Regions from separate parts of the Micromonospora sp. LOL_015 genome, predicted to be linked through region 2. Evidence: riboswitches for the same ligand, from Rfam matches in the RefSeq annotation. Region 2 holds a riboswitch; each other region holds the start of a gene.
What was found. Region 2 has a riboswitch for cyclic di-AMP ahead of ACFHWU_RS05070 (coiled-coil domain-containing protein). Riboswitches for the same ligand answer to the same signal wherever they lie in the genome.
Positions count from the first base shown of each region.

Region 1 (9,985 bases), on a different contig from region 2:
GGTGCGGCGGCGCACCATCCAGTCCCGGGGCGAGCGGGTCACCGGCGTCTCCGACGATCTGCTCGATCCGGCGGCCGCGCCGGCCGGGATGCGGGTGGTCGGCGACGGCGCGCTGCTGGCCACCCTGGCCCAGGCCAAGGGACGTGGGATGCGCGACATCGTGGCCACCATCCAGCAGGAGCAGGACCAGGCGATCCGGTCGCCCGCCACCGGGGTGACGATCGTCTCGGGCGGCCCTGGCACCGGCAAGACCGCGGTCGCGCTGCACCGGGCGGCGTACCTGCTCTATTCGGACCGGAGCCGGTTCGCTGGCGGCGGCATCCTGGTCGTCGGCCCGACCGGTGTCTTCGTCGAGTACATCGCCGCGGTGCTGCCGGCCCTGGGCGAGGAGAGCGCCACCCTGAGGTCGTTGGGGTCGCTGCCACCGGGAGTGTCGGCGACCCGGACGGATCCAGCGGCGGTCGCCGTGCTGAAGGGGTCACTACGGATGCGGCGGGTACTGGAACGGGCGGTACGTGACGCGGTACCGGACGGGCCGACCGAGCTACGCCTGCTCTACCGGGGGCAGTTGCTGCGGCTGCGCGGCCCGGAGCTGGACGGCATCCGAGCCCGCGCGCTGCCCCGGGGCGCACGGCGCAACGAGGTCCGGCGGGCCGGTATCGACGGGTTGTTCGAGGCGTTGTGGGCGCAGGCCCGGCAGTTGGTGGCCCCGGCCCGGCTGCCCGGCCAGGCCGAGTTCGAGGACGAGTTGTCGGACCGGGACGATTTTCGGGACTTCCTGCGGGCCTGGTGGCCCCGGCTGCTGCCGCGACACGTGCTGGGCTGGCTGGCTCGGCCGGACCGGCTGCGTCGGTACGCGCGGGGAGTGCTCGACCCGGCCGAGATCACGGTGCTGGCCGATTCGTTCGGTGACCTGGCGGACAACGGGCTGACGATCGCGGACGTGGCGCTGCTGGACGAGTTGGACGAACTGCTCGGCCGGCCACCCCAGCCCCGCCGCCGGCACCGGGATCCGTTCCAGATGGCCGGCGGGGTGCGTGAGGTGACGACCTTCGCCGACCGGGACCGGGCGGCCCGTGCCGCCGCCCGGGAGCGGCCGGCCGACTACCGGGAGTACGCCCACGTGGTGGTCGACGAGGCACAGGACGTGTCGCCGATGCAGTGGCGGATGATCGGGCGCCGGGGCCGGCTCGCCTCCTGGACAGTGGTCGGAGATCCGGCGCAGACTGCGTGGACCGGAGATCCGGCCGAGCTCGCCCAGGCCCGGGACCGGGCGTTGGGGCGGCGGCCGCAGCGGGAGTTCCAGCTGACCACGAACTACCGCAACCCGGCGGAGATCTTCGAACTGGCCGCCGAGGTGATCCACGAGGTCGCTCCGGACGCCCCGTTGCCGACGGCGGTCCGATCGACCGGGGTGGCGCCGCGCCGGGACCGGGTAGCTGCGGCGGTGCTGCCGGCTGCCGTCCGTACCGCGACCGCCGAGATGCTGGCCGCCGTGGAGGGGACGGTCGGCGTCATCGCCGCGGTGGCCCGGCGGGACGAGGTCGCCGGCTGGCTCGGCGAGCTGACGACCTCCCGGCTACAGGTGGTGTCGAGCCTGCAGGCGAAGGGCATGGAGTACGACGCGGTGGTGCTGGTGGCCGGCGAGGAGATCCGTGCCGAGTCCGAGGCCGGGGTGCGCACGCTCTACGTCGCGCTCTCCCGGGCGACGCAGCGGCTGGTCACCATCGACCTCGACCCGGAGTCGACTGCACATATTGCTATGTGAGCATTAGTCTACTGACGAGACGCCGGGCAACGGAGGGTGGCAGGCGTGGGAGTCGGACACGATCACAGCGCCGGGAGCACCGGCCAGCGACACTACGGGCGTCTCTGGGCCGCCTTCGCCCTGCTGGCGGGCTTCATGGTCGTCGAGGCGGTCACCGCGCTGGCCACCGGCTCCCTGGCGCTGCTGTCCGACGCCGGGCACATGTTCACCGACGTGCTCGGCATCGGCATGGCGCTCGCGGCGATAGCCGCGACTCGGCGACCGACCGGGGAGCCGCAGCGAACCTTCGGCCTCTACCGCCTCGAGGTGCTGGCCGCGCTGGCGAACGCCGTACTGCTCGCCGGGGTCGCGCTCTACGTCCTGGTGGAGGCGGCCCGCCGGTTCGCCGATCCAGAGCCGGTGACGGTCGGCCCGATGCTGATGGTGGCGGTCGCCGGACTGCTCGCCAACATCGTCGCCTTCGCCCTGCTGCGCCAGGGGGCCGGGGAGAGCCTCAACGTACGGGGCGCCTACCTGGAGGTACTCGGCGACCTGCTCGGCTCGGTGGGGGTGCTGGTGGCCGCCACGGTGATCGCCACCACCGGCTGGTGGTACGCCGACCCGCTGGTCGCCGTCGGTGTCGGGGTGTTCATCCTGCCGCGCACCTGGCGGCTGGCCCGGGCCGCGCTGCGCATCCTGGTGCAGGCGGCGCCGGAGCATGTGGAGGTCGCCCGGGTCCACCGCCGGCTGGCCATCGTGCCGGGCGTCTGCGACGTGCACGACCTCCACGTCTGGACGCTCACCCCGGGCATGGAGGTGGCCTCGGCACACCTGGCCGTGACCCCGTCGGCCGATATCGGCACGGTGCTGCGGGACGCCCGGACGGCCCTGCACGACGAGTTCGGTATCGAGCACGCGACGCTGCAGATCGAGCCGCTGGCCCCCGCCGACTCCTGCGGACCGGCCGACTGGTGATTAGCAGATGCTTAAGTTTCGTGACCTTACCGCGACGGTCACAGCCACGATATACGTATATTCCTGATTTTTCCAGACATAACATGGCTATCGATACCGGGACGACGACCCGGGGAGCCGGTAGTCTCGGCCCCGGTCTCCGCTCGGGCGGCGCCCCTCCGGCGCCCGCGGAGGCCGTCGCCTAATCGCCGTACGGCGAGCCGGGGAACCACGTACCTGGGGTGCATCCGCGTCACGCGGTAGGGATCTTCCGTCCCGAACCCGTCAGCTAACCCGGTCGGCGGCTGACGGAAGGAATGCACAGTGTCGCGCACAGTCCACAGAAAAACCCGATTCACGTTATTGGCGGCGTTGACCGCCGCCCTGATGGCCGTCACCGGCACCCCGACCGGCTCGCCGGCCGGAGCCGCCCTGCCCGCCAACCGGCCCGACCGGGTCGACAGCGAGGGAGGCACCGACAGCCTGCGCAAGGAGCTCGATGCGGCCTCGAAGGGCTGGATCGACGCCAAGGCGGCGCTCAACCATTCGAAGGACCGGCAGAAGAAGCTGTCCGAGCAGCTCGACACGGTCGGTGCTGAACTGGAGCAACGGAACAGGAACGTCGGGCACATCGTCGACCGCGCGTACCGCAACGGCCGGCTCGGCCCGGTCTCCGCGCTACTCAACAGCACCTCGCCGGAAGGGTTCATCGACCGGGCGGCGGCGCTGAGCGCGGTGACCGCCAACGAGGAGAAGCAGCTCCGCGAGCTGTACCGTACCCGTGACCAGGTGACCAGGTCCAAGGCCGCGATCGAGCATGAGATCCGGGAGCAGCAGAAGCAGGTCACCATCATGGACCAGCGCCGGAACCAGGCGGAGCGGGCACTGGCCGTCGCGGTCGCCGCCGAGAAGCAGGCGGAGGAACAGGCGAGGCAGCAGGCGGCGGAGGAGGCCGAACGGGCGGCCGCCGCCAGCGGTTCCTCCGGCTCCGGGTCGTCGGGATCCGGGTCGTCGGGATCCGGTTCCTCCGGCTCCGGGTCGTCGGGATCCGGGTCGTCGGGATCCGGGTCGTCCAACGCGTCGGCGACCCCGGCTCCGCGCAACGCGAACGGTTCCTGGCCGGCCGAGTCGTGCAACGTCGACGACCCCACCACCTCCGGCTGCATCACGCCCCGTACGCTGCACGCCCTGAACCAGGCGAAGGCTGCCGGCTTCACCCGCTACGTGTCCTGCTTCCGCAACGGCAGCTCCGGCGAGCACCCCAAGGGCCGGGCGTGTGACTTCGCCGCCCAGCCCAACGGCTTCGGTGGAGTGGCGACCGGCGGTGACAAGAGCTACGGCGACAACCTCGCGAACTACTACATCAACAACGCCGACCGGCTCGGTGTGCTCTACGTGATCTGGTACAAGCGGATCTGGCTGCCCAGCAGCGGCTGGAAGACGTACAGCGGTGCGGGTGGCGACCCGTCCAGCGACCACACCAACCACGTGCACCTGTCGGTGTACTGACGTCGCGCGCATGGGGGCGGACGGCCACGTCGGCGGCCGACCGCCCCCATTTTCTATCCGCGACGGAATCAGCATACGGAGTTATTTGCGCAGCATCGGCAGACCGATCGGCATAACGACCGACGGCCACCGGCAACTATGCGAGAGCGCTCTACCACCACGCAGTCACACCCGGCTCACGCTGGGCACATTGCAGCTCGCGCGACTGAGAGAGCGCTCTCACAGTTAGATATATAGCAGCAGCGGTACGGCTGTCAACAGACCGCGACGACCCCGTGCCGGATGCACGAAACTTCATGTCGGGATATTGACAGAAGCCCGCATGTCTGGTGACCTCCTGGCAATAACTCATTAATGGTCGTGAAATTTTTCGCGATCGTGGACCGCGCCCTACCCAACCCGGAGGCACCATGAACCTGTCGATCCGTGGCGCGCGAACAGGTCGTACGCCGCGCCGGATCCTGGCAGCCACCACCGTGACGGCGCTGGCCGCCACCGGACTGATCTTCGGCGTACTGCGCACCGCCGACGCCGCCATCGTCGGCGCCGGCAGCTACACCACCACCCGTCCGGCGGGCGCGGCCGCCCCGACCGCCTGCGGCAGCATCTCCGCCAACCCCCGGCAGTACGTCACGGGCAGCGCCCCGGCTGGCGCGGTGCCGACCAACGACTGGTGGTCGTCGCTGTTGTTCAAGCGGTACAACTGTGCCTACTCCGACCCGCTGCACGCCCACCCGATGTCGTTCCAGCCGACCGCTGGCGGGCTCGGCGTCTCCTACACCACCGAGGCGGCGATCTCCGGCACGTCGACCGGCGTCGGCGAATACCACTACCCGTACACCCGGGAGTTCACCCTCGGCGTCGCCGGACTCAACGCCCCGGACGTCAAGGTCGACGGCTGGACCGACTGGACGGTCAGCCCGTACTGGTCCGACGGCACCCGTACCCTGCGCGCGACCGTCGGCCACGGCCTGCCGTTCGTATACGCCCAGGTCACCGGCGGCAACGCCGAGCTATCGTTCCCCGGCACCCCGACGGTCTGGCACCACAGCGGCACCCGGGTCGGCTTCTCCATGCGCGGCCACGACTACGTCGCCTACGCCCCCAGCGGAGCGACCTGGTCCGTCAACGGGACCACCATCAGCTCCACCCTCGCCGGCCGCAGCTACTTCTCCGTCGCGCTGCTGCCGACCGGCGCCGGCACCAGCGCCGCCCGGCGCACCGCGCTGATGGACAGCTACGGTCGGTACGCCCACGCCCACGTCACCGGCACCCGGGTCAGCTGGAGTTACGACCAGGCCGGCAGCACTGTCGACGCCACCTACAGCTTCACCACCACGGCCCGGGAGGGCTCCGCCACCGGCACGGTCGTCTCCCTCTACCCCCACCAGTGGAAGCACCTCGACGGCGGCAGCCCGATCGCCGAGACCTACGTGTCGGCCCGCGGCCCGATGCGCAACCTGGTCGGTGCGACGTCGTTCCGGACCGCGATGCGCTTCCACGGCGTACTGCCGGAGGTGCCGGCGGTGGCCACCAGCGTCGGGGCCGACCTCGCCACGCTCACCGCACACCTGGACCAGGCCGCGTCCGGCGACCCGCTCGCCGGCTTCGACAACGACACCTACTGGACCGGCAAGGCGCTCGGCCGGGCCGCCCGGCTGGCGGAGATCGCCGATCAGCTCGGCCGCACCGCCCAACGCGACCATCTGCTCACCGCCATCCGAAACCGGCTGACCGACTGGTTCACCGTCAGTCCAGGCAAGACGCAACGGGTGTTCTTTTACGACCAGGCGTGGGGCACCCTGGTCGGCTACCCCGCCTCGTACGGCTCCGACACCGACCTCAACGACCACCACTTCCACTACGGCTACTACATCGCCGCCGCCGCGACGCTGGCCAAGTTCGACCCCACCTGGGCGTCGACCAGCCAGTACGGCGGCATGGTCGACCTGCTGATCCGCGACGCCAACAGCTGGGACCGCAACGACCCGATGTTCCCGTTCCTGCGCGACTTCGACATCTACGCCGGCCACGACTGGGCCGCCGGGCACGGAGCGTTTTTCGCCGGCAACAACCAGGAGTCGTCCTCGGAGGGGATGAACTTCGCCAACGCCCTGATCCAGTGGGGACTGGCGACCGGCAACACCGCGATCCGCGACGCCGGGCTGTACATCTACACCACCCAGTCGGCGGCCATCCAGGAATACTGGTTCGACTCCTCGGACACCAACTTCCCGGCCTCCTTCGGCCACCGGTCGGTCGGGATGGTCTGGGGCGACGGCGGAGCGTACGCCACCTGGTTCAGCGCCGAGCCGGAGATGATCCAGGGCATCAACATGTTGCCGGTCACCGGCGGCTCGCTCTATCTCGGCTACCGGCCGGACTACATCGCCACCAACAGAAACGCGCTGGTCACCAACAACGGCGGCCCGCCGACGGTCTGGCAGGACATCCTCTGGTCGTTCCAGGCGCTGGGCGACGCCAACGGCGCCCTGACCGACCTGCGGGCGAACCCCAACTACCCGGTCGAAGAGGGCGAGAGCCGGGCGCACACCTTCCACTGGGTACGCAACCTGGCAGCGTTGGGCCGGGTCGACACCGGCGTCACCGCGAACACTGCCCTGTACGCGGTGTTCAACCGCAACGGTGCCCGCACCTATGTGGCGAGCAACATCAGCGCATCGCCGGTCACGGTCACCTTCTCCGACGGCACCCGGATGACCGTACCGGCCGGCCGGACCGCCACCACCGGGGCGCATACCTGGAGCGGCGGCAACGCTACCGGTGCCCCGACCACCCCGAACCCGTCACCGAGCCTGTCCCCCACGCCGCCGACCTCGCCCACGCCGGATCCGACCACCCCGCCGGTCACCTCGGACCTGTTCCATCTGCGGTCCGCCGGGGTGCTGAGCAACACCGCCGGAACGAACGCGACGACGGTCACGGTGCCGTCGGCCGGCGGGGCGAACCACGACGGTACGCCGCACAGTCCGGTCACCTTCCGGGCCTGCGGGTTGACCGGTGCGTACCGGTCGGTGGCCAGCACGTTCGACCTCCAGGTGGACGCAGGCACCTCGGTCGGTGCGGGCATCCAGGCCCGGGTGTCGTACGACTTCACCGGCTCCGGCAGCTACGGCCGTACGGAGACCTACCATTACTTCGCCACCGACCCGGTGCCCGGCACGGAGTCCTACCGGCAGGGCGCCGGACTGAAATCCGCCTCGGGTGAGTTCCGGGCGATGAGCAACGGGTGCGTCCGGCTGGAGTTGTGGAATGCGATCGGCAACGCACCGACCACGGTTCGGGTTGACGTGGCGAACGCCGACGCCGGTCCGTCGACCCTGCGGGTGCCGTTCCGGATCGGCTGATCCGACCAGCACCTCCGACCGGTGCCGAAGGAGGAACCCTTTCCCGACGCGGGGCGCCGGGAAAGGGTCCTCGCCGTTGACGATGCCGGACGTGCCGCGACGGCGGAGCCACTTCCCGGACATCTGCTACATATTGCACAATCCCCCAGCATGACCGATAATTACCAGATCCAGGGCAGAACGTCGTGACTCGCCCTGGCGACGCCGCTGCCGCTATCTGGGCCGACGCCGCTGTCGCTGTCGCCGAGCAGGTCCCAGAGCGCGAACGCCGCCTCGACGCTGGTCGGTCGGTTCTCCGGACGCTTGCTCATGCAGGCCCGGCAGAGATCGGCCACGGGACGCGGCAACCCGGCGACCGCCAGCACCGGAGTGGGAGCCAGGGCCCCTGTCCGCACACCGGTCACCGGCGACCCCGGGCTGACCCCCGGGTACGGCAACCGCCCGGTCAGCATGTGGTAGAGCAAGACGCCGAGGGAGTAGACGTCGTCGCCCGGTCGACCGGAGCCAGCCACCGTGCCGGCCGACCGGCCGGCCACCGGCGGGCCCGCCAACCGAGCCAGCCCGAAGTCGATGATCTTAGCGCCGGACCGGGTCAACATCACGTTGCCGGCGGTGAGATCCCGGTGCACCACGCCCCGCCGGTGGGCCACTGCCAGGACGTCTGCGGCGGTGCCCGCCGTGCGCACTGCGGTCGGCCACGGCAACGGACCGCCGGTCAGCCGGTCAGCCAGCGACTCGCCGCAGATCAGCTCCATGACGACATACGACGACGTGCCGCCCCCGGGTAGCGGCAGTTCGCCGACGTCGTAGACGCGGGGCACACTTGGATGCCGCAACCGCTGGGTGATCGACGCCTCCCGGCGGATGTCGTCCCTGGCCCGTCGGTCGTCGGCGGCGGCCGGTGCCAGCAACTTGATCGCGAACGGTCGGGCCGAGTGGACGTCGATCGCCTGGTAGACGACCGATACCCCACCCCGACCGATCGGACGAAGAAGGACATAGCGCCGGAGAATGGTGGTACCCACCAGCAACCATGTCACGATGGACCATTTTCCGGCAGGACAGCGCTACCGACAAGATCTACCGCCGGGTGTTAACACGGCCCTAATCAGCCGTTCGAGCTGCGGCCGGACGCCACCGACCGCCGCGAGTTCAGGAGAGCGGCACCTCGCGCTCAGCGCTGTCGCCGACATACGGCTCAGGCGCGCCGAACAGGCCGAGCAGCCCGGTCACCCACAACTGACGGTGCACGAACCGACTCGGCTCGGTCACCACCAGCTTGATGCCGCTCACCTCGGCCGCCTGAAAGCCGGCGACCATTGCGCTGATGCCCACCGAGTCGATAAACGTCACCAGCCGCATGTTCAGCTGGATCCGGGTCGGACGGCCGTTGGTCAGCACCGCCTGCACCGCTTCACGCACCTCATGCGCGGTATCCACGTCGATCTCACCCTGTGGTGAAATCTCGACCACTGCGCCAGGCAGGGTCGATGTGACAACCGACAGGCTCACGCGAGCACCTCCACTCGCCCATCCGGGCGTCTCGTCAGTACGCGGGCCGCGACCGAGAGTATTCCGGTACGGGCGTCGCCGCCAGCTTCCGCCGGGCCGGATCCGCATCCGACGGGCACAATAATCGCTAACAATCAGACATCCCGCATCATAGCCCCCTGCGCGCTGAGCTACGGCACGGACACCAGGCACGATCCGTAGAGGCTTGGAGCGCCTGAGTGCTCACCACGAACCTCTGGTGCCCCACCGGCCTCCGGCTCCGAGCCGGCTGTCGTCCCAACAGTAGCGGCCCGATACGACAGAAGACAGCCGTAACGGCGCGCCGACGAGGGGGTTTGCCGCCGACCAGGGCTGGGCACGTGGAGGCAACCGCAGCGCGCCACGGCCGCCGGGCGCTACCGGCATCCGTGGCGCTGGAGGAGGTAGCAGCATGTTCGCGACCAATCTGATGGAGCGCCGCCGCAAGCCGCAACGCGTCACCGACCAGGCCTGGGCGCATCTGGTCTCGGCGGTCGACTCCGCCGGCGACGCCGCTCGCCTGGCCCGCCGGCACACCTCGAGCCTCGCCACCGAGACCGGATCGCGGATGGGCCCGGCCAGCGCGGAGGCACGGCACCGGGCGCGAGCTGCCGTCGACGCGCTCGCTGGCCGTCGTCTGGCCATGCCGTGGGCGTGGCTCGCCGGTGCGGCGGCGGCCGGGGTGGCCCTCGGCTGGCTGGCCGGGGCGATGACCCGGTCGGTGCTCCGGCCCGGCGAGCGGTTTGACGAGGCGCGAATCGAGTTCGTCGACGTGGACGAGCCGACCGGCAGCGCCCCGCGAGGGTGATCGGCCCCGACCGCAGCATGACCGCTGGGGGCGGCGTCGACCGAGGTCGACGCCGCCCCCCCAGGTCAT
Region 1 is NZ_JBHMIO010000001.1:533,922-543,906, forward strand. It holds gene ACFHWU_RS02335 (HelD family protein) at 1-1,768, shown strand, start outside; gene ACFHWU_RS02340 (cation diffusion facilitator family transporter) at 1,814-2,722, shown strand; cyclic di-AMP (ydaO/yuaA leader) riboswitch at 2,891-3,021, shown strand; gene ACFHWU_RS02345 (coiled-coil domain-containing protein) at 3,065-4,210, shown strand; gene ACFHWU_RS02350 (glycosyl hydrolase) at 4,621-7,578, shown strand; gene ACFHWU_RS02355 (serine/threonine-protein kinase) at 7,740-8,618, opposite strand; gene ACFHWU_RS02360 (STAS domain-containing protein) at 8,731-9,090, opposite strand; gene ACFHWU_RS02365 (hypothetical protein) at 9,521-9,916, shown strand.
Region 1: it holds a riboswitch for cyclic di-AMP, as region 2 does, so the genes downstream of both, ACFHWU_RS02345 (coiled-coil domain-containing protein) here and ACFHWU_RS05070 (coiled-coil domain-containing protein) in region 2, are expected to answer to the same signal.

Region 2 (9,985 bases):
ACAGGTCGCTGCGGCTGGCCACCGCCGGGCGCCGGACCAGCAGCATTTCAAGTACGGCGAACTCCTTGCGGGTGAGCGTCAGCAGGACGCCGGCGCGGCGCACCTCCCGGCGGGCGGCGTCGACCTCCAGATCCGCCACCCGCAGCAGCGGTGGGGTGGTGGCGCCACGGCGTCGGCAGAGCGCCCGGACCCGCAGCACCAGTTCGGCGGTGACGAAGGGCTTCACCACGTAGTCGTCGACGCCGGCCTGAAACCCGGCGATCCGGTCCCCGGCGCTGTCCAGCGCGGTGAGCACCAGGGCCGGTGTGGTGAGCCCGGCCCGCCGTCGGTGGCCGAGCTGGTGCAGTGAGTCGCCTTCCGGAAGGATCCGGTCGAGCACCAGGCAGTCGTAGTCGTTGATGCTCATGCTCAGGTCGGCCTGGCTCCAGTCGGCCGCCTGGTCGACGGCGAATCCGCCGGAGCGCAGCGCGGTGACGACGGCACTGCGTACCTCGGGGTCGTCCTCGACCACCAGCACCCGCATGCGGGCGAGGCTAGCAAGCCGCCGTCACCAGCGCGTCTTCGACGAGGGTCAGCCCGAGGACGCGCACCGGTCGCCGTTGAGCAGGAAGTCCGTCGGCGGCGGGTTGCTCACCGAGTGCCTGACCACGAAACCGAGCTGTACGCTGCCGCCGGCCGGGATCCGGCTGTTCCACGGCGTGTTGGTGACGGTGATGTCCGGCGGGACCAGGTCGACCGGTAAGGGCCCGGCCCGACCGTCGCCGCAGATCGGGCGCGGCAACCCAGCCACTGCCCAGGCCCCAATACACAACGAAGCCTGCCGATGCATCGACAGGCCGGGCAGCGCTGTCGGACAGATCGGCGTCGCGGTCCTGACTTGTTGGCGATTCCCCGCCGTAACAATCGAGGACTAGCGTGGGGACGGGGAGGGCAACCCCCGTCCCCACCATCAGTTGCTGAACACGCACGAGCGGTCTGGCGTCCGGGTCGTGCGTGACGCGCGGGAGCCGGGCCACGCGAGTGGCTCTGGTTCCACCTCCTCTCGACAGGTGGTGCGCGGGCTGGCGGCGGAGTCCGGGCTTGGCCCGCCGCCAGCCTCGGGAGCTGTGCGGTTGACACGGTGATGTCGCCATCGCCGCGCCACGCGTCGACTACTTCAACGGGGGCACATCCATCGATGGAAGCGCTCCCATGCAGGGACTGTAGCCTGAGTCACGAGTTTGCGAAAGTCCGGCGGCTGATCAGCTCACGAAATGAAGGTGTGATGAGGCGTTCACGCCCATGTTCACCGGCCGAACTGCTGAACCGCCGTGGTTGCCCCGGCGACGATCAGCAGCGCATCCGGCGGGATCAACGTCTCAGGTCCCGCGTACCTCAGCTGCCGGTCCCGCTCCTTGATCCCGACCACCGTGATGCCGTACCGCTGACGTAGCCGGCACTCGGCCAACGTCCGGCCGGCGGCGTCCGGCGGGGCGCAGACCTTGGCGATGGCGAACCCGTCGTCGAACTCGATGAAGTCGAGCATCCGACTGGCCAGCAGGCGGGCTACCCGGTCACCCATCGCCGCCTCCGGAAGGATCACATGGTGCGCGCCGACCGAGGCGAGGATCCGGCCGTGCTTGGCGGTGACCGCCTTCGCCCAGACCTCCGGGACACCCAGCTCGGTCAGCGCCACCACGGTAAGGATGCTGGCCTCGACGTCCGAGCCGATGCCGACCACCGCGCGGGGGCAGTCGGCGACGCCACACTGGCGCAACGCCTGGTCATCGGTTGAATCCGCCTCGATCACCCTCGGCAGCCGCTCGGACCAGCGATGCACCCGTTTGGGATGCTCGTCGATGCCCAGCACATCGTGGCCGAGGCGGAGCAGAGACTGGGCGACCTGACCACCGAACCGGCCGAGGCCGATCACCACCACGCTGTCGGCGTCCGGCGGCCCGACCGGGGAATCGTCATCTCTCACCGAAGATCCGTCCGACGCTACGACTTTCCCGCTTCCTCATACGCACTGTAGTCAGCCGCTAACCTCGGCGCAGCGATACCGACCCCTGACGACTTGTCGTACGCCGTCGAACGCAGAAAGTGGACATCACCGAAAGTCGTTGGCTGGTAACGGATTTTTCCAGCTCAGTCAGGATTGTCGAGGTGTTGATGCCGGTGACCAATCCGGTAAGCTTGCCGGCGGTCTTCGCCAGGCGGCGCCCACCGGTGCCGGCGGTGACCGCCGCCCAATCGCCCTCCGGGGTGAGCCGGGGAACCACGTTTCCACCGGGGTGAATCCGCGCCAGCGGTAGGGATCGTTCCGTCCCGAACCCGTCAGCTAACTCGGTCGGCGGCCAAGGAAAGGAACAGGATGACCGCACCCCTCCGCCGGCGGATTCCGACGACCGCGGCCCTCGCCGCCGTCGCCGCCCTGCTCGCTGGGTTCGTCGTAGTGTCGCCAGCCGCCGCTCAGGATCCGGATGACGAAGGCGCCCCGCCACTGCTCAGCGAAGTGCTCGAATCGACCGGCCGGGGCTTCGTCGAAGCCAAGGCGGCGGTCGACGAGTCCCGCAAACGCCAGTTAAAGCTCAACCTCGAGTTGGAAAAGGTCGAGGAACGGATTTCCGCGCTGACCCCACAGATCGGCCAGGTCGCCTCCAACTCGTACCGTCTCGGCCGGATCACCCCGGTGATGGTCCTGCTCAACAGCGCGGACCCGGACGAGTTGCTGGAACGCGCCGAAGGCCTGGACATGATCGCCATGCACGACAACAAGCGGATTCGGGAGCTCAACGAGGCACGCGAACAGGCAGCTCGGGCAGTCGCCGCGATCGACGCCGAAGTGGCCCGCGAGGAACAGCAACTCGAGGCAATGGCCCGGCAGAAGGAAGAGGCCGAAAAGGCCCTGCAACTGGTCGGCGCGGTCGCCACCAACGGGTTCGTCTCGGCCACCTCGCCGGTCGCCGCCCAGGCGCCGCGTAACTCGGACGGTTCCTGGCCGTCCCAGTCGTGCAGTCTGGACGACCCCACCACGAGCGGCTGTATCACTCCGCGCACCATGCACGCGCTGAACGAAGCGAAAAAGGCCGGCTTCACCCGCTTCGTCTCCTGCTTCCGCCCCGGTGGGCCGTTCGAGCACCCCAAGGGGCGGGCCTGCGACTTCTCCGCCCAGCAGCAGGGGTTCGGCGGCGACGCCTTCGGCGACGACCGGCTGTACGGCAACAACCTGACCGCCTTCCTGGTCCGCAACGCCGACAAGCTCGGCATCCTCTACGTCATCTGGTACCGCCAGTTCTGGTCACCGACCACCGGTTGGAGTTCGTACAGCGGCGCCAACGGCGATCCGAACAGCGACCACACCAACCACGTACATCTGTCCCTGCTGTGACCTGACCTCCTCTCCTCCTGCGGTGCCGGGTCGGCCCGGCACCGCACGAGGAGGTGGTCAGTCGGTACGCGCCGACCGGCGTACCGGTGACCGGCCGGTCGGCTGCTGCGGCGGCGGACCGACCGGATTGGCCGGCGGGATCGCCCGGGTGACCGGCTTGTCCGCAGCCACCGTGATCGGCTCGCCGTGGTGGGTAAGGTCAACGGTGGCGTTCGGGTCGACGTCACGCAGCGAGTAGGTCACCTCGTCATGCTGGACCGCCACCCGCAGCCGCAGGCCCCGCCACATCATGGCGAACTCCAGCCGGTTGATCCGCTGCGGCAGCCGGGGAGCGAAGGTCAGCTCCCCGCCGTGGTCACGCATCCCCCCGAAGCCGGCGACCAGCGCGAGCCACGCCCCGGCCAGGGCGGCCACGTGGATGCCGTCGCGGGTGTTGCGGTTGATGTCGTGCAGGTCCATCAACGCGGCCTCACCCATGTAGTCGTGGGCGAGCTCCAGATGGCCGGTCTCCGCGGCTATCACCGACTGAGTGCACGCCGACAACGACGAGTCCCGCACCGTACGCCGCTCGTAGTAGGCGAAGTTGCGGGCCTTCTCCTGCTCGGTGAACGCGTCGCCCCGCCAGTGCATCGCCAGCGCCAGGTCGGCCTGCTTGACTACCTGCTTGCGGTACAGATCGAAGTACGGGTAGTGCAGCAGCAGCGGATAGTGGTCCTGCGGGGCGCCGGCGAAGTCCCACTCCTGGTGCCGGGTGAACCCGGCCGACTGCGGGTGCACGCCCAGCTCGTCGTCGTACGGGACGTGCATCGACAGCGCCGCGTCCCGCCAGGCCGCGGTCTCCTCGTCGTCGACGCCGAGCACCCAGGCCCGGTCGGCGTAGCGCAGCGCGCAGTCGGCGGCGGTCAGCAGGTTCCGCTGCGCCATCAGGTTGGTGTAGATGTTGTCGTCGACCACGGCGGTGTACTCGTCCGGCCCGGTCACCCCGTCGATGTGGAACCGGCCGTGCCGGTCGTGGTGGCCCAGCGAACGCCACAACCGGGCGGTCTCCACCAGCAGTTCGAGGCCGATCTCCCGCTCGAACTCGACGTCCCCGGTAGCGTGCACGTACCGTCGGACCGCGTCGGCGATGTCCGCCGCCACGTGGAACGCGGCCGTGCCGGCCGGCCAGTACGCCGAGCACTCCTGGCCACGGATGGTCCGCCACGGGAACGCCGCCCCGTTGAGCCCGAGCATCCGGGCCCGCTCCCGCGCCTGGTCCAGGGTCGAGTGCCGCCAGCGCAGCACCGAGGCGACCGCCCCTGGCTGGGTATAGGTCAGTACCGGCAGCACGAACATCTCGGTGTCCCAGAAGGCGTGCCCGTCGTATCCCGGTCCGGTCAGGCCCTTCGCCGCGATCGGCCGCTGCTCGGCTCGGGCACCGGCCTGCAGCACGTGGAACAGCCCGAACCGGACCGCCTGCTGGATCTCCGGGTCGCCGTCCACCCGCACGTCCGAGTGGCCCCAGAAGTCGTCGAGGTACTTGCGCTGCTCGGCGCAGAGCCCTTCCCAGCCGGAGATCCGGGCGCCGGCCAACGCCGCGCCGACCTGGTCGCGCAGCGCCGGCAACGAGCGCTGACTGGACCAACCGTACGTCAGCAGCTTCACCATCCGCAGCCGCTGCCCCGGCTCCAGCAGGCAGGAGACGGTGGTCCGGACCCAGTCGTCGAAACCCTCGGTGCTGACCGACACCTCGCCGGGGCCGTCGATATCGTGCCCCATCGCCGCCGCCATCCGCAGCCCGCTGGCCTTGGTCCGGTGAATGAGCAGCCCGCCGTCGGGCTGCACCAGCCGCTCCTCGGCCTGCAGCGGCGTCTCCAGCACCGCCGCGACGCGCGGGTCCTTGCTCTGTGCCGGCAGCTCCTCATTGGCGACCAGCTCGGACTGCACGATGATGCGCAACGGTTCGTCGACCGCCTCCACCTCGAAGCAGATCGCCGCGACCGCCCGTTGGGTGAACGACACCAGCCGGGTGCTGCGGACCCGGGCGGTACGCCCGGCCGGCGAGCGCCACTCCAGCCGGCGGTCCAGCAGACCGGCCCGCAGGTCGAGCACCCGCTCGTGGGAGAGCAGGTCGCCGTAGCGCACGTCGAACGGCTCGTCGTCGATCAGCAGCCGGATCGGTTTGCCGTTGGTGACGTTGACCAGCGTCTGGCCGGACTCGGGGAAGCCGTAGCCGGCTTCGGCGTACGGCAGCGGCCGCAACTCGTAGAACGAGTTCAGGTAGGTGCCGGGCAGGCCGTGCGGTTCGCCCTCGTCCAGGTTGCCGCGGAATCCGACGTGCCCGTTCGCGAGGGCGAAGACCGACTCCGACTGGGCCAGGATGTCGAAGTCGAGCCGGGTTTCCCGCACGTGCCACGGCTCCACGGGGTAGGCCCGCTCGCGGATCACCGTTCGGCTCCGATTAGCAACTCCCCCAGATCGCTCACTACGATGTCGGCACCGTTGGCGAGCAGTTCGTCACCGATGCCGACCCGGTCGACACCGATGACACAGCCGAACTCCCCCGCACGCGCCGCCGTCACGCCGGCCAGCGCGTCCTCGAACACCGCAGCGTTGCCCGGCTCGACGCCGAGCTGCGCGGCAGCGGCCAGGAACGTGTCCGGTTCCGGCTTGCCCCGCAGGCCCTTTTCGCGCGCGATCACCCCGTCTACCCGCACCTCGACCAACTCCTCAATCCCCGCCGCGATCAGCATGTCCCGGCAGTTGGCGCTGGCCGAGACGACGGCCCGGTGCAGCCCGACCCAGCGGGCAGCATGAAGGTAGGCCAGCGAACCGTCGTAGACCTGCACCCCGTCCTCGGCGATGCGTCGCAGCAGCACCTCGTTTTTCCGGGTGCCGATGCCGTACACGGTGTCGGCCTCCGGGGGGTCGTCCGCCGACCCCTCGGGAAGCTCAACGCCGCGCGAGGCGAGGAAGGAACGCACCCCGTCGGACCGTGGCCGACCGTCGACGTACCGGCTGTAGTCGGCGCCCGGATCGAATGGCTGGAACGGATGGCCGGTCTCGTCGGCTCGGGCGCGGAGGAAGTTGTTGAAAGTTTCTTCCCACGCCGCGTTGTGCACTTTCGCGGTCTGAGTCAACACCCCATCGAGGTCGAACAGGCAGGCGGTCACATGAGCGGGTAGACCGAGCACGCAGCCAATCTAACCTGATCTCCGGTCGGCCGGCTCGGTTTCCACCAGCGCGCCAGCCCATGGTGACCGGTTAGTCACTCATCGCCATCTGCCCACTCATCGCCAGCCGACGTCGATCCGGTCACCCCGTTCGTCGAAGAAGTGCAGGGCGTCCATCCGGACCGAGACGGCCAGTGGATGGCCGGTGGTGACCGCCGGGTACGGAGCCAGTCGCACGGCCAGCTCGGCCGGCCGGCGGTGGTGCCGCCCCGGGTCGCTGAGCACGCTCTCCCGGTCCGGGCCGGACTCGGCCGATTGGTCGGCGACGCCCGCCCGCCCGACGGACCGACCGGTGAGGCGCTGCATCACGCCGCCGAACCGGCGCAGCCGGCTGCCGGTGCCGGCCGGCTCCACCGCCGTGCCGGCGAGGTCGTCGACCACGATCGCGGTGGCCCCGATGTCGAGGTAGGCCAACGACTCGTGGCCGTGGTGTTCGAGGAACCGGATCCGGCCCTGCAGCACGTCGTCCGAGCTGCCGGGGGCCACCGGGGTCAGGGCCTCGGCCCGCAGGCCGACCACGATGCGTTCCCCGTGGTAGTGCGACACGGCCCGGGCGCGCAGATCGGTCCAGGGCAGGTAGAGGGTCTGTTCGCCCAGGTTGAGCGCGACGTAGCGGTCGAGATGGACGTAGACCGAGGCCTCCAGCAGGTTCATCCGGGGGCTGCCGAGGAACGCGGCGACGTAGAGGGTGGCCGGCCGGCCGTACACCTCGGTCGGGGTGCCGACGTCCTGCAGCACGCCCTTGCGCATGATTGCCACCCGGTCGGCCATGGTGAGCGCCTCGGCCTGGTCGTGGGTGACGTAGACGGTGCTGACGCCGAGCTCGCGGACCAGCCCGGAGATTTCCGCCCGCAGCTCGGCCCGCAGCCCGCTGTCCAGGTTAGACAGTGGCTCGTCCATCAGGAACAAGCCGGGACGGCGGACGATGGCCCGCCCCATCGCCACCCGTTGCCGCTGGCCACCGGATAGCTGACTGGGCTTGCGGGCGAGCACGTCGCCGATGCCCAACGCGCTGGCGACGTCCGCCACCCGCTCCTGCCGGGACGCCGTCTCCACTCCGGACAGGCGCAGTGGGAAGGCGATGTTGTCCCCCACCGACATGTGCGGGTAGAGGGCGAAGTCCTGGAAGACCATCGCGACCCGGCGGTCCCGGGGCGGAATGTCGTTGGCCAGCTCGCCGTCGAGCAGCACCGCACCGCTGCTCGGATCCTCCAGCCCGGCGATCATCCGCAGCACGGTCGACTTGCCGCAGCCGGACGGGCCGAGGAGCACCATGAACTCACCGTCGTTGACGTCGAGGTTGACCTTGTCGACGGCGACGGTTCCGTCAACAAAGACCTTGGATACATCCTTGAGCGCGACGGTGGTCACCGCCACCTCCCCAGCCATCGGTTGCCGGCCCCCGAATGACTGTGACGAGCGCCATCGCCCTGGCACATCGGGTAAACGTGCCATGTTCATACTGTGACAGCCCGATTACCGGGAGAGTCGAGCTGGCTACCGAACGGTTACTTCGGGTAGCCCGGCCAACGATGTACCAAACTCCGGGTGCCGGGGTACCCCGTCCCACTGCTGGCCACCTCGACGCAGGAAGTAGTCGAGACCGGCGTCCCAGGTGTGCCCGGCCGCCCGTCGTTCGTACAGGTAGCCGAGCGGATGGGTGCGGTAGATCAGCCCGCCGGCGCGCAGCACCCGGTCCATCAGGCCACGGTCCACCGACCGGGGCACCGGCCGCCAACCACCGACCGCCTCCAGGTCCCCGCGCGCCATCAACATCGTGCCGCCGGCCACCGGGGCGCCGTACGCCTCCGGCGGCACCGCCGCCCGACGGACCGTGACCCCGAGCATCTGCAGCACCACGAACTCGGCCGCCTTGCCCACCAGCATCGCGCCCGAGTACTCCCGGGCCAGTACCAGGTCCCAGATGTGTTCCGGGCCGTACAGGTCGTCGTCGTCGACCTTGGTGACCAGGCTGCCCCGCGCCCGAGCGGTCGCCGCGCCCATCACCTCCCCGAAGCTGAACCCGGCCGGCGCGGTGAAGATCTGGATCGGCCGGCCACACTCACCGAGCCGCGCCCGCAGGTCCGCCGTCAACTCGATACCGTGCAGGCAGAGCACGATCTCCAGTTCGGGGTAGGTTTGCCCGGCCAGCTGCCGGACCACATCCGGCAGGTACTCGGGACGCCGAGTGACCAGCACCGCGCTCACCGACGGCGGTGCCGCCAGTGCCGGAAAGGTGTCGCCGGTGACGTCACCGGCGGCGAACGCGGCGGCGTGCCCACGCAACGCCGCCGACCGCTGCCGTACGCTGCGGATCTCCCACTCCAACGGATCCGCGCCGACCCCGGGCAGGTCGGTGCGCAGCACCGCCAGCAACGGCTCGGCCAGCCGGTCCGCTACCGCCGGCGGCAGTTGCGGCACCCGCAGCACGGCACCGGTCGCCGCCAGCTGGGCGAGCAGCGTCGCCTCCGCCGCCGGCGCGACCGCCGGCACGTCGGGGCAGGTCAGGTGGGTGAACCGGCGGATCGCCGCCAGCTGGTCGCCGGACAGCGGCGCGCCGACCAACCCGCCGCGTGCCACCGGCATCGCATCGGCTGCTGGGGAATCCACCCCGACCGGTGGCGAATTCGCCGGTGCCGGATCGGACTCAGCCGGCCGCACCTGCCAGCCCGACACCGGGTCGCCGGGCAGGAACTCCAACACTCCGGTCGGCTCCGTCGGCCCGTACCAGCGACCCCGGCCGACCGGGTTCGCCACCGCCGAATCGATCAGCACCAGCGGCTGCCGGTTGGCCACCCGGGCGCCGGTGCCACCGGCGGTCACCGCCACCCCGACCAGGTCCGACGGCGGGGCCAGCGTCGCCGCGTCCGGGGCGAGCACCACGTCGTACCCGCGAATCTCGGGGTTCGTCGCCAGCGCCCCGGTCACCGAGTGGTTGGCGTCGACCGGCAGCCAGCCGGGCGCCACCCCGACCGCCGCGACGTCGGCGCTGGCCGGTCGCGGCAACGGCCGGACCGGCGCCAGCACGGCCAGCGCGGCGGTGAGCAGATCGTGCAGCGGGACCGGCTCGGCCAGGTCCACGCTCAGCCGTGCGTTGCCGCCACCTCGCGGCAGCCGCACCCGGTGCCGCCGCAGGCCCGGTACCGGGCCCAGCCGGCCGGACCAGCCGGCGGTCGGCGGACGCCAACGGCGTACCCGGACCACCAGCTGGCGGGTCGGCGTAGCCGCGGCCGGCTCAGCCAGCAGGCGGCGCAGCGCCGCCACCGAGTCGGCGTCCACCAGCGTGCGGCGGGCCGCCCCGGTGGTCGGCCCGGACACTGGACGGCCGTCCGGTCGATCAGTCAATCGGACCCGCCACCACCAGCGCCGGTGCTCGGGGCTCCCGCCGCGCACGACGCCACCC
Region 2 is NZ_JBHMIO010000003.1:206,123-216,107, forward strand. It holds gene ACFHWU_RS05055 (winged helix-turn-helix domain-containing protein) at 1-523, opposite strand, end outside; gene ACFHWU_RS05060 (cellulose binding domain-containing protein) at 572-781, opposite strand; gene ACFHWU_RS05065 (potassium channel family protein) at 1,286-1,963, opposite strand; cyclic di-AMP (ydaO/yuaA leader) riboswitch at 2,216-2,351, shown strand; gene ACFHWU_RS05070 (coiled-coil domain-containing protein) at 2,354-3,370, shown strand; gene ACFHWU_RS05075 (glycoside hydrolase family 65 protein) at 3,428-5,797, opposite strand; gene ACFHWU_RS05080 (HAD family hydrolase) at 5,794-6,543, opposite strand; gene ACFHWU_RS05085 (ABC transporter ATP-binding protein) at 6,640-7,953, opposite strand; gene ACFHWU_RS05090 (glycosyltransferase) at 8,080-9,900, opposite strand.

Region 3 (9,985 bases), on a different contig from region 2:
GGTCGGCCATCGGCCTTGGGCTGGCTGCGAACCAGCGCCGCGTGCACGATCAGCCGCTGGTAGTTGTCGAACTTCGGGTGGCAGGTGGTCAGGGTCAGCATCGCCTCGGTCGGCTGCGCCCGGCGGTCGCCGGGGACGGCGGCGACCACTTCGGTCTGGTTCGGCAGCACGATGTGGTTGCGGGTGACCGCGTACACGTGCCAGGTGTCCCGGTCCTCGACGACAATCGTGTCGCCGTCGCCCAGCTCGTCCAGCCGCCAGAAGGTGGCCCGGTTGCGGTGCCCGGCCACCGAGAAGTTGCCGATCTTCCCGGGGCCGGCGCTGTCCGGGTAGTGACCCGGTGCGTACCGGATGTCGTCCTGGCCGACGCCCTCGACGACGATCCAGTTCTTGTCCAGCTTCGGGATGTAGAGCCCGGCGACCGGGGTGCCCTGCACCTGGATGGTGGGGGACGCCTCGGGCTCGGGCGTGGGGCCGTCGCTGACGACCGGCTCGGGCACTTCGGCCCATTGCTGGGCGAGCTGGTCGCTGAGCTCGTTCTGGTGGGCGTTGACGATGACCGACTTGCCCCAGATCTCGTAGCCGGCGAAGAGCAGCACCACAATGCCGAAGGTGATCAACAGCTCCCCGGTTGCCCGGGCGGTGGCGCGCAGCGCGGTCCAGATGGTGGGTCGGGTCAATTCGGAGTACACGCTCTTGTAACCGCTGTCGGTGCGCTCCGGTCGCAACTTCACCACCCGCGCACCGCGACGGGGGGCGGCACCGTCGCGCGCGCCAGAGCCGCCCGGGTCGGGCCCCGGCTCGGCCCCGGGCGCTGATTCTCCGTTGGGCGGCGGCTGGTAGCTGCTGATGACTACCGGCAGCACTGTGGTGGACGTGGCAGGCTCGGCGGGGTAGGGGGGGATGACGGCCGTGCGGGCAGCATCGTCGCGCTCGGGCTGTCGGGGGCGCCGGTACAGGGCCAGTTGCTGGGGCGAGTAGCCGGGCTGGTGCTGATGCGCCGGGGGTGTCGGGCCCGGGGCCGGTGCCGGGTTCGGCCCGGTGAAGCGGGGAAGCACCGTGGCCGAGTCGTCGGCGTGGTATGCGCGGTGCCGGCCCGAGTCGTGCGGTTGGTCGGGATGGCCGGGCGCCCCTGGACGGTCGGGCACCCCGGGCCGGGTCATCGCGCCGACTCCGGAACGGTGGTGTGTCGCAGCGCTGCCGAGCCGTCGAACGCCGGCACGGTCAGCTCGGCTTCGATGGTCTCCTGGTAGCCCAGCTGGAAGTGGGTCACGGCGTCTCTGAACAACTGCACCCCTTCGGAGTCGGCCAGCGCCTGCTGCAGGGCGCTGGGGTCACCGATCGCGGCGATCCGAAATGGGGGCGAGTAGACCCCGCCGTGCAACAACAGCGTGTTCCCGACACAGCGTACCGCGCTGGTCGCCAACACCCGTACGTTCATGATTGACATCGCTTCGGCGCCGCCGGCCCACAGTGCGTTGACCACTGCCTGTACGTCGCTCTGGTGCACCACCAGGTCGTCGTTGCTGGCACCGTCCGGCAGGTCGGTCAGCCGCGGCGCGTCGTCGAGCTCGATGATGACGCCCGGGCCGGCCAGCGCGGTGAAGCCGGCCGCCGACCGGTTCGCGTCGATCCGGGCCTGCTGCCGGGCGATCGGCTCGTCCGACCCGGCGACCAGCTCCGTCTGCTGGTCGACCTGGTCGCGCAGTTGGGCGGCTCGTTCCTCGGCGGCGGCGAGCTGGGTACGGCGGTCGTCGATCAGCTGCGCGAGCTGTGGTCGACGGTCCTCCCGCAGGCTGGTGCCGCTGGCGGTGGTGGCGGTCGTGGTGAACAGCAGGCCGGCGAGCAGCGCGATCAGCGGTACGCCGGCGGACCAGCCGGGCTGCTCCGCGCCGCGCCGGCGACGCAGCAGCCCGCGAACGGCGCGCCGGACCACGTCCCGCCAGGACGCGCTGCCGGAGGTGTACTCCACCTCGGCCCCCTCTCCGCCTGCCAGCCATCGACAAGTGTCCGCATAATGGACCACCTGAGCGGTCTGTCGCACCTGGTGGACCTGGTTGTGCCCAAATGTCGCTGCTACCGTGCTGCGGCCCGTGGCCGGATCGCGGCAACTTGACTACGCTAGCTCTTGAACATTATTGGCCATGGACCGTCGCCGCTGCGTCCGGTTGCCGGGCCGGATGATAGCCACCAGGAGAGCGTCGTGCCCAAGTCGCAGGTTCGCAAGAAGAAGGTCTACACCCCGCCGACCGACGTCCGCCCGACCCAGACGGCTGCCACCCGCAAGCCGAGTCCGATCTGGCTGCCGATCAGCGCCGTCTCGTTGATCGTCTTCGGCATCGGCTGGCTGGTCGTCTACTACCTGTCGGAGACCGCCTACCCGGTCGCCTCCTGGGGCTACTGGAACCTGGCGATCGGGTTCGGTGCCATGGTGAGTTCGCTGATCCTGCTCTCCCGCTGGCGCTGACCCGGTTCACAGTCGGTCCGCAGTCGGCCCGCCAGTGCCGCCCAAGGTCGGTCGGTGTCCACGAGGATGCCGGCCGACCTGCTGTTTTGTCGGGGGCCGGGCGCCGGCGTGGCGGCGACGCTGCCATAGGGTGGCGAGTACCGGTCGCCGGTACGGTGCGACGCTCGTCACATTACCCATGGGTAACTTGGCGGTAGGCTGAAGCTCCGTGGCCGGCCTTCCGGTCACTCTGCCGCTCGTCCGCAGCACACCGGGAGGCCAACGAATGGGTACGGTCCAGATCGTCACCACGGTGGTCGCCGCCATCGTCACCGCCGTCGCGGTGGTGCTCGCCGGCCGGGCGGTCTGGCAGTTCGTCTCGATCATCCGACTCGGCAAGGCCGACCCGCACCGCACCGGTGACCCGGCCACCCGGGCGAAGGTGATGCTGAGCGAGACCCTCGGCCACACCCGGATGCTCAAGTGGAGCGTCGTCGGGGCGGCCCACTGGTTCGTCATGGTCGCCTTCATCGTGCTCTCCATCCTCGTGCTGGAGGCGTACTTCGAGGTGGTCAACGCCGGCGGTGGCATTCCGGTGATCGGCGGTTGGCTGCTGTACGGGCTGGTCACCGAGCTCATCTCGATCCTCGGCATGGCGGGTATCGGCGTGCTCATCGGGATCCGGCTGGCGAACCGGCCGACCCGGACCGGCGGCCGGTCACGGTTCACCGGCTCGACGATGTGGCAGGGCTACTTCGTCGAAGCCGTCGTGCTCGCCGTACTGATCTGCGGTTTCTTGATCCGTGGCTTCCGGGTGGCCACCGACCACTTCGACTTCCCGGTCTGGGCCACCCCGGTGAGCCACGCGCTCGGTGCCGTCCTGCCCGCCTCCGAAGCGGCGATCAGCATCACCGCCCTGGTCAAGATCCTCATCTCGATGACCTGGCTGATCGTCATCGCGTTGACGCTGACCATGGGGGTGGCCTGGCACCGGTTCGCCGCCTTCTTCAACATCTACTTCAAGCGGGACCCCGGCCGGCCCAACTCCGGCCTCGGCGCGCTGCGGCCGATGATGAGCGACGGCAAGCCGCTCGACTTCGAAGAGGCCGACCCGGAATCCGATCAGTTCGGGGTCGCCCAGGTCGAACAGTTCAGCTGGAAGGGCCTGCTCGACTTCACCACCTGTACGGAGTGTGGCCGCTGCCAGTCGCAGTGCCCGGCCTGGAACACCGGTAAGCCGCTGTCACCGAAACTGCTCGTGCTGTCGCTGCGCGACCACGCCTACGCCAAGGCGCCCTACCTGCTCGCCGGCGGCGGCAAGGACCTCACCGGCGAGGAGAAGGGTACGGCCGAACAACTCGCCAAGGTCGATGCCCTGGCGCTGGCCGAGGCCGACCGCCCGCTGATCGGCGGCGCCGACGACGGCGGCGTCATCGACCCGGACGTGCTCTGGTCGTGCACCACCTGCGGGGCCTGCGTGGAGCAGTGCCCGGTGGACATCGAACACGTCGACCACATCGTCGACATGCGCCGCTACCAGGTGCTGATCGAGTCGAGCTTCCCCAGCGAGGCCGGCGTGATGCTGCGTAACCTGGAGAACAAGGGCAACCCGTGGGGTGCTCCGCCGAACACCCGGGAGGACTGGACCAAGGGGCTCGACTTCGCGGTCCCCCGAGTCGGCGAGGTGGACGACTTCGAGTACCTGTTCTGGGTCGGCTGCGCCGGCGCGTTCGAGGACCGGGCCAAGAAGACAACCCGCGCGGTGGCGACCCTGCTGCACGAAGCCGGCGTCGACTTCGCCATCCTCGGCGAGGGCGAGACCTGCACCGGCGACCCGGCCCGCCGGATCGGCAACGAGTTCGTCTTTCAGATGCTGGCCCAGCAGAACGTCGAGACCCTCAACGAGGCGTTCGGCGACCGGGAGCCGGCGAGACGCAAGATCGTCGCGACCTGCCCGCACTGCTTCAACACCCTCGGCAACGAGTACGGCCAGCTCGGCGGCCACTTCGACGTCGTACACCACACCCAGCTGCTGGCCCACCTGGTCGCCGCCGGCAAGCTCACCCCGGTCACCCCGGTCGACGGTGGGTTGACCTACCACGACCCGTGCTACCTGGGCCGGCACAACCGGGTGTTCAGCCCGCCCCGGGAGGTGCTCGGTGCCGCGTTGACCGCAGGTGCCGAGGCGGGCGGCGACGCGGCTCAGCTGCGGGAGATGCCGCGCAACTCGGAACGCTCGTTCTGCTGCGGTGCCGGCGGGGCGAGGATGTGGATGGAAGAGCGGATCGGCAAGCGGGTCAACGTCGACCGGGTCGAGGAGGCGCTCTCCACCGGGGCCCAGACCATCGCGGTCGGTTGCCCGTTCTGCTACACCATGCTCGGCGACGGGGTCACCGGCAAGCAGTCCAGTGGCGCGGCGGACGAGAACGTCGAGGTCGTCGATGTGGCGACGGTGCTGCTCAGGTCGGTCAAGCCGGCGGTAGCATCGTCGGCGTCATCGTCGGCCGAGGAGTAGGGAGAAGCGGGTGCTGGGTTGGGCCCGCGAGTTCCTCGCCCAGCCCTGGCCGTTCCTCACCCTCGCGGTGCTGGCCGGCGTGAGCCTGCTGGTGCACCGGCCGCTCGCCGTACGGCTCGGTTGGGCGCGCTGGCCGACGCTCGGGATGCTTGTCAGCGCTGCCGCGATCGCCGCGCTCACCCTGCCACCGGCGCCGACCGGGTCCGGCGTACCGCTCGCCCCCGGGGTCTCCGTTTCCGGCCCGGACGGCCAGGTCTTCGCCGCGTGCCTCCGGTCGCTCACCGATCCGGCGGTGCTGTGGTCCGGGCTGGTCACCGTCGACTCGCTCGGTGAACGGGTCGGCAACGTGGCGATGTTCGTACCGCTGGCGTTCTGTACGGTGCTGGCGGTCCACCGGCCAGTGCTGGCCACCGGGCTGCTCGTGCTGGCCCCGGTCGTCGTCGAAGTAGGCCAGGCGGTGCTCGGCGTCGGCCGCGAGTGTGTCGGCTACGACTGGGTCAACAACGCGACCGGGGCGCTGATCGGGGCGGTCGGCGGCAGTGTGGTCCGGTTGCTGTGGCGGCGGTTCGCGCCGTCGCCTACCGGGGTCAGCTAGCTGCCAGTCGCGACGTCGGTGGCGGTGAAGACGCTGCGGGCGACCGTCGCCCGGTACCCGTCGACGACGTCGGTGGTCGCAGCGATCGGCCAGGCCGCCGGCCCGAGCACCGCAGGCGGCCGGCGCCGCGCGTCCGAAAGCCGTGCAGCACCGACGTCCGGCACGTCGAGTGCGTTCAGCAGGCAGGCCAACGCGGCGGTACGCGGTCCGACCGGTCCGGCGCCGCGCTCGGCGGCGGCCAACCGTCGCCGGGTCTCCGTCTCAGCGGGCGGTTCGACGCCGTCCGGCGGAGCGAACCTGGTCCGGGGCAGGACCCAGAGCACCCGGTCCCGTTCCCGGCGGAGCACCCCCGAGGCGACCAGCCCGTCGAGTACCTCCTCGACCACACCGTGGGACAGCTCGACCACCCAGTCGCGGGTTGCGCGGCCAGGCTCGGCCTGGATCCTGATCCGTACCTGGTCGAGGAACTCCCGGCCGTGGCCTCGACCCGGGGCTTCGCCGGGCGCGTACCTGCCGGCGGGATCGTCGCCGGCCAGCACCCGGCCGTCTGCGTCAATCGAGATCTGCCCGCCGACGGCGAGGTCGCACAACACCGCCCCGGCGACGGCATAGTCGAGCTCCGGGGATGCGACGGACGCGGCCCCGGAACCGTCATAGCTGAGCAGGACGAGCTCCTCCGCGAGGCTGAGCGACTCCATGTCATCACGCTAACCGCCCAGACCGGTGACTGCAGGAGAAGCGGTAGCTGCGGGGGAAGCGGAGGCGGCAGGCGGTCTTGAACGAACACCGCGCTTTCCAATAAGGTGATGCACCGACCGCTGCGGATGTCGGCCTCCGTACCCCCGCCCGTGAGGCCCCAGCGATCGAACCATTGAAGGAGTCGCTGCCAATGGCACGTGCGCTCGCGAATTCGCACATCCATCGTCACAGTGGGTCCCGGTATCGACGCGGAGAGCATTGGCGTGTACGGGTTCCTCAACGTATCGCAATTGCGCTGTTACTTGCTGCAACTGCGCTGCTCTTCCCGGCTGGGCCGGCCCACGCCGAGCCGACGCTGGCTGAGATCGAAGCCGAGTTGGACGCCCAGTGGCTGAAACTGGAACCGGTCATCGAGCAGTACAACAAGGTGCACAGCGAGCTCAAGGCCAACGAGAAGAAAGCGGCCGCGCTCGACGAGAAGATCCGCCCCCTGTCCCTGCAGGCCAACTTGGCGGCGGACGAGATCGGCGAGGTTGCCAACCGCTACTACCGGACCGGGCCGTCGAGCGAACTGAACGCCCTGCTCCGGACCGGATCACCGACCAGTCTGGCGGATCAGCTCGTGGTGCTGGACCGAATCTCCAAGCGTCGGCAGGAAAAGATCACCGCTGTTTTGGAGACCCGGGACCGCTATCTCGCCGAACGGCAGACGCTGGACGAGTTGATCACGAAGCAGCAGGCACAGGACAAGACGCTCGCCGAGCAGCGCAAAACCATCAACGCCGAGATCAAACGCCTGGAACGGGCGCGCAACGCCGCGTACCAGTCCACCGGCTACACCGGCGGATCCGGTGCCTCCGGCCCGTGCCCGGCGGTGTCGGTCGGCGGAGCCGCCGGAACCGCGGTCCGCACCGCCTGCGCACAGCTCGGTAAGCCGTACGTCTGGGGTGCCACCGGGCCGAACGCCTTCGACTGTTCCGGCCTGACCCAGTACGCCTGGGCAAGTGCCGGTGTCAGCCTCACGCATTACACCGGAACTCAGTGGAATCAGGGCAGTTCGGTCAGCCGTGCCAACGCCAAACCCGGGGATCTCGTATTCTTCTTCAGTGATCTGCATCACGTGGGGATCTACATCGGTAATGGCCTGATGGTGCACGCTCCCCGCGCGGGTCAACCCGTGCAGATGGAGAACATCGACAACATGCCGCTCGCCGGATTCAAGCGGGTCGGCTGATCGTGGCAGGTCAGCCAGCCTGCTGAGGCAATCTGAGTGGCGCGCGTTGGCTGGCCGAACGTACGGGCGGACCGGTATGAACGGGCCGGTCCGCCCGGGAAAATTCGAACGCTTGAGCGATGGCAGCCTATGTACGATACGCAATCGTCTGTGTACTCAATGAGATAGTCCATGTTCTCGCTTGCGTAGCGAGAACGCCGCTCTCTACTCTTGGGGATCGTCGAGTCGGGAGGACGTCAACCAACCGGGTTGACCTCGGCCTGACACCGCCTAATCGCCGTCTGACGGCGAGCCGGGGACCCACGGCACTTCCGGGGTGAATCCGCAGGCCACCTGCGGTAGGGCGTCTCCTTTCCGCCCGAACCCGGCAGCTAACCCGGTAGGCGGTCTGGGGAGAAGGAGTCCGGTGGCTACGAGCGCCCCTCGGCGATACCTCCGGTGGTCCAGCCGCGACCATCGGCGAAAATCGCCGCACGACCCTAGCCGAGTACTCACCGCGTTGGTCGCCGCCACCACCGGCGTCGGTCTGCTGCTGGTAGCAGCGCCGGCGCAGGCGCAGCCCACCGTCGCCGAGATCGAGTCGCAGATCGACGAGGTCTGGGCCGAGCTCGAACCAACGATCGAACGGCACAATGCCGTACGGCAGGACCTTGCCGCCAAAAAGAAGCAGGCGGACGAACTACAGAAGAAGATCAAGCCACTGCAGATCCAGATCGACCTGGCGATGGACCGGGTCAGCGAGTTCGCCGCCCGGTCGTACAAGGGTGGTAGTCCGTCGGTCTTCAACGCGATCCTGACCAACGGCAAGCCGACCCACCTCGCCGACCAGCTCGAGCTGCTGGACCAGTTCGCCCGGCGGCAGGCCCGCGACGTGCAGGCCGTCGTCGACCTCAGGAACGAGTACGCCGCGAAGAAGGCCCCGCTCGACGATTTGATCGTCGAGCTGACCAGCACCGAGGCTCAGCTGGCGGCGAAGGCCAAGGAGATCGACGCCGAGGTTGACCGGTTGCAGGACCTGCGCCTGGAGGCGTACGGCTCGACCAACACCCTCGGCTCGCTGCGTCCCGCGCCCTGCCCGGCGACTTACCCCGGCGGTGCGGCCGGCAAGGCGGTCACCTTTGCCTGTGCGCAGATCGGCAAGCCGTACGTCTGGGGTTCAGCGGGACCGGGCAGCTACGACTGTTCGGGTCTCACCCTGGCCGCTTGGGCGCAGGCCGGCGTCACGCTGCCGCACAACGCCGCCCGGCAGCGCCAAATGACCGCCAACGTCAGCCGGGACGAGTTGCGCCCCGGCGACCTCATCTTCTACTACAGCGGGCTCTCCCACGTCGGCATGTACGTGGGTAACGGCTGGATCGTGCACGCCTCCCAGGCGGGCGAACCGGTGCAGATGCGCAAGATCGGTTCGAGTGTGCACAGTTACGGCAGGCCCGGCTAGACCTCACTCCTCCCCATGGCCTGGCGCATGCCGCTGATCCCCCCGTCAAGCGGCAGCACCGGCCACCGGAAAGGCGCCCTCCCATGTCTCCCCCCGGCTTGGGAGGGCGCCTTTCGCCTCCCCACCGCCGGCGCGCCGGCGCTGCGACAGCCCAGCCGTTCAGCTGGTCGGCCAGGTGCGCCACCGCTGCCAGGACCGGCTCGGAGTGGGTCCACGCTGTCCCTGGTACCGGGATCCGTAGACCGCCGACCCGTACGGATGCTCGGACGTCGACGAGAGCCGGAAGATGCACAGCTGGCCGATTCTCATCCCGGGCCAGAGCTTGATCGGCAGGTTGGCCACGTTGGACAACTCCAACGTCACGTGGCCGGAGAAGCCGGGGTCGATGAAGCCGGCGGTGGAGTGGGTCAGCAGGCCCAGCCGACCCAGGCTCGACTTGCCCTCCAGCCGGGCGGCCAGGCCGTCGCCGAGCGAGACGACCTCGAGCGTGGAGGCGAGGACGAACTCACCGGGGTGCAGTACGAACGGGTCGCCGCTGGGCACCTCGACCTGGGACGTCAGATCGTCCTGCCGAGTCGCCGGGTCGATGTGGGTGTACAGGTGGTTGTTGAAGACCCGGAAATACCGGTCGAGCCGGACATCGATGCTCGACGGCTGGACGAGCGAAGGTTCGAACGGCTCGAGGGAGAGTCCGCCGGTCTTGGTCTCCGCGACGATGTCCCGGTCGGAGAGAAGCATCGTCACACGATAGCGACCGTCCGGCCGGTGCGACCGCGCGGCCGGCTGTCCGGCCGGTACGTACCCGGATTGGCCTGGACGGGCGATCCCCCTATCTCTTCGTACACATGTTCGATAGAATCATCGCATGGCAACCTGGTCCGAGTTCGCAGCCGACGAGCCCCGCCTGGCCACGGCGATCCGACTCCTCATGCAGCAGTACGGTCCCGGCCTCGGCTACCTCGCCACCGTCCGAGCCGACGGTGGTCCCCGGGTGCACCCGGTCTCCCCGGTGATCACCGACAACGGGCTGTTCTGCTTCATCATCGACTCGCCGAAGC
Region 3 is NZ_JBHMIO010000002.1:279,542-289,526, forward strand. It holds partial or broken gene ACFHWU_RS03710 (class E sortase) at 1-755, opposite strand, end outside; gene ACFHWU_RS03715 (DUF881 domain-containing protein) at 1,160-1,972, opposite strand; gene ACFHWU_RS03720 (cell division protein CrgA) at 2,204-2,467, shown strand; gene ACFHWU_RS03725 (heterodisulfide reductase-related iron-sulfur binding cluster) at 2,733-4,961, shown strand; gene ACFHWU_RS03730 (VanZ family protein) at 4,972-5,556, shown strand; gene ACFHWU_RS03735 (GOLPH3/VPS74 family protein) at 5,553-6,254, opposite strand; gene ACFHWU_RS03740 (NlpC/P60 family protein) at 6,446-7,489, shown strand; cyclic di-AMP (ydaO/yuaA leader) riboswitch at 7,747-7,890, shown strand; gene ACFHWU_RS03745 (NlpC/P60 family protein) at 7,896-8,927, shown strand; gene dcd (dCTP deaminase) at 9,087-9,665, opposite strand; gene ACFHWU_RS03755 (pyridoxamine 5'-phosphate oxidase family protein) at 9,793-9,985, shown strand, end outside.
Region 3: it holds a riboswitch for cyclic di-AMP, as region 2 does, so the genes downstream of both, ACFHWU_RS03745 (NlpC/P60 family protein) here and ACFHWU_RS05070 (coiled-coil domain-containing protein) in region 2, are expected to answer to the same signal.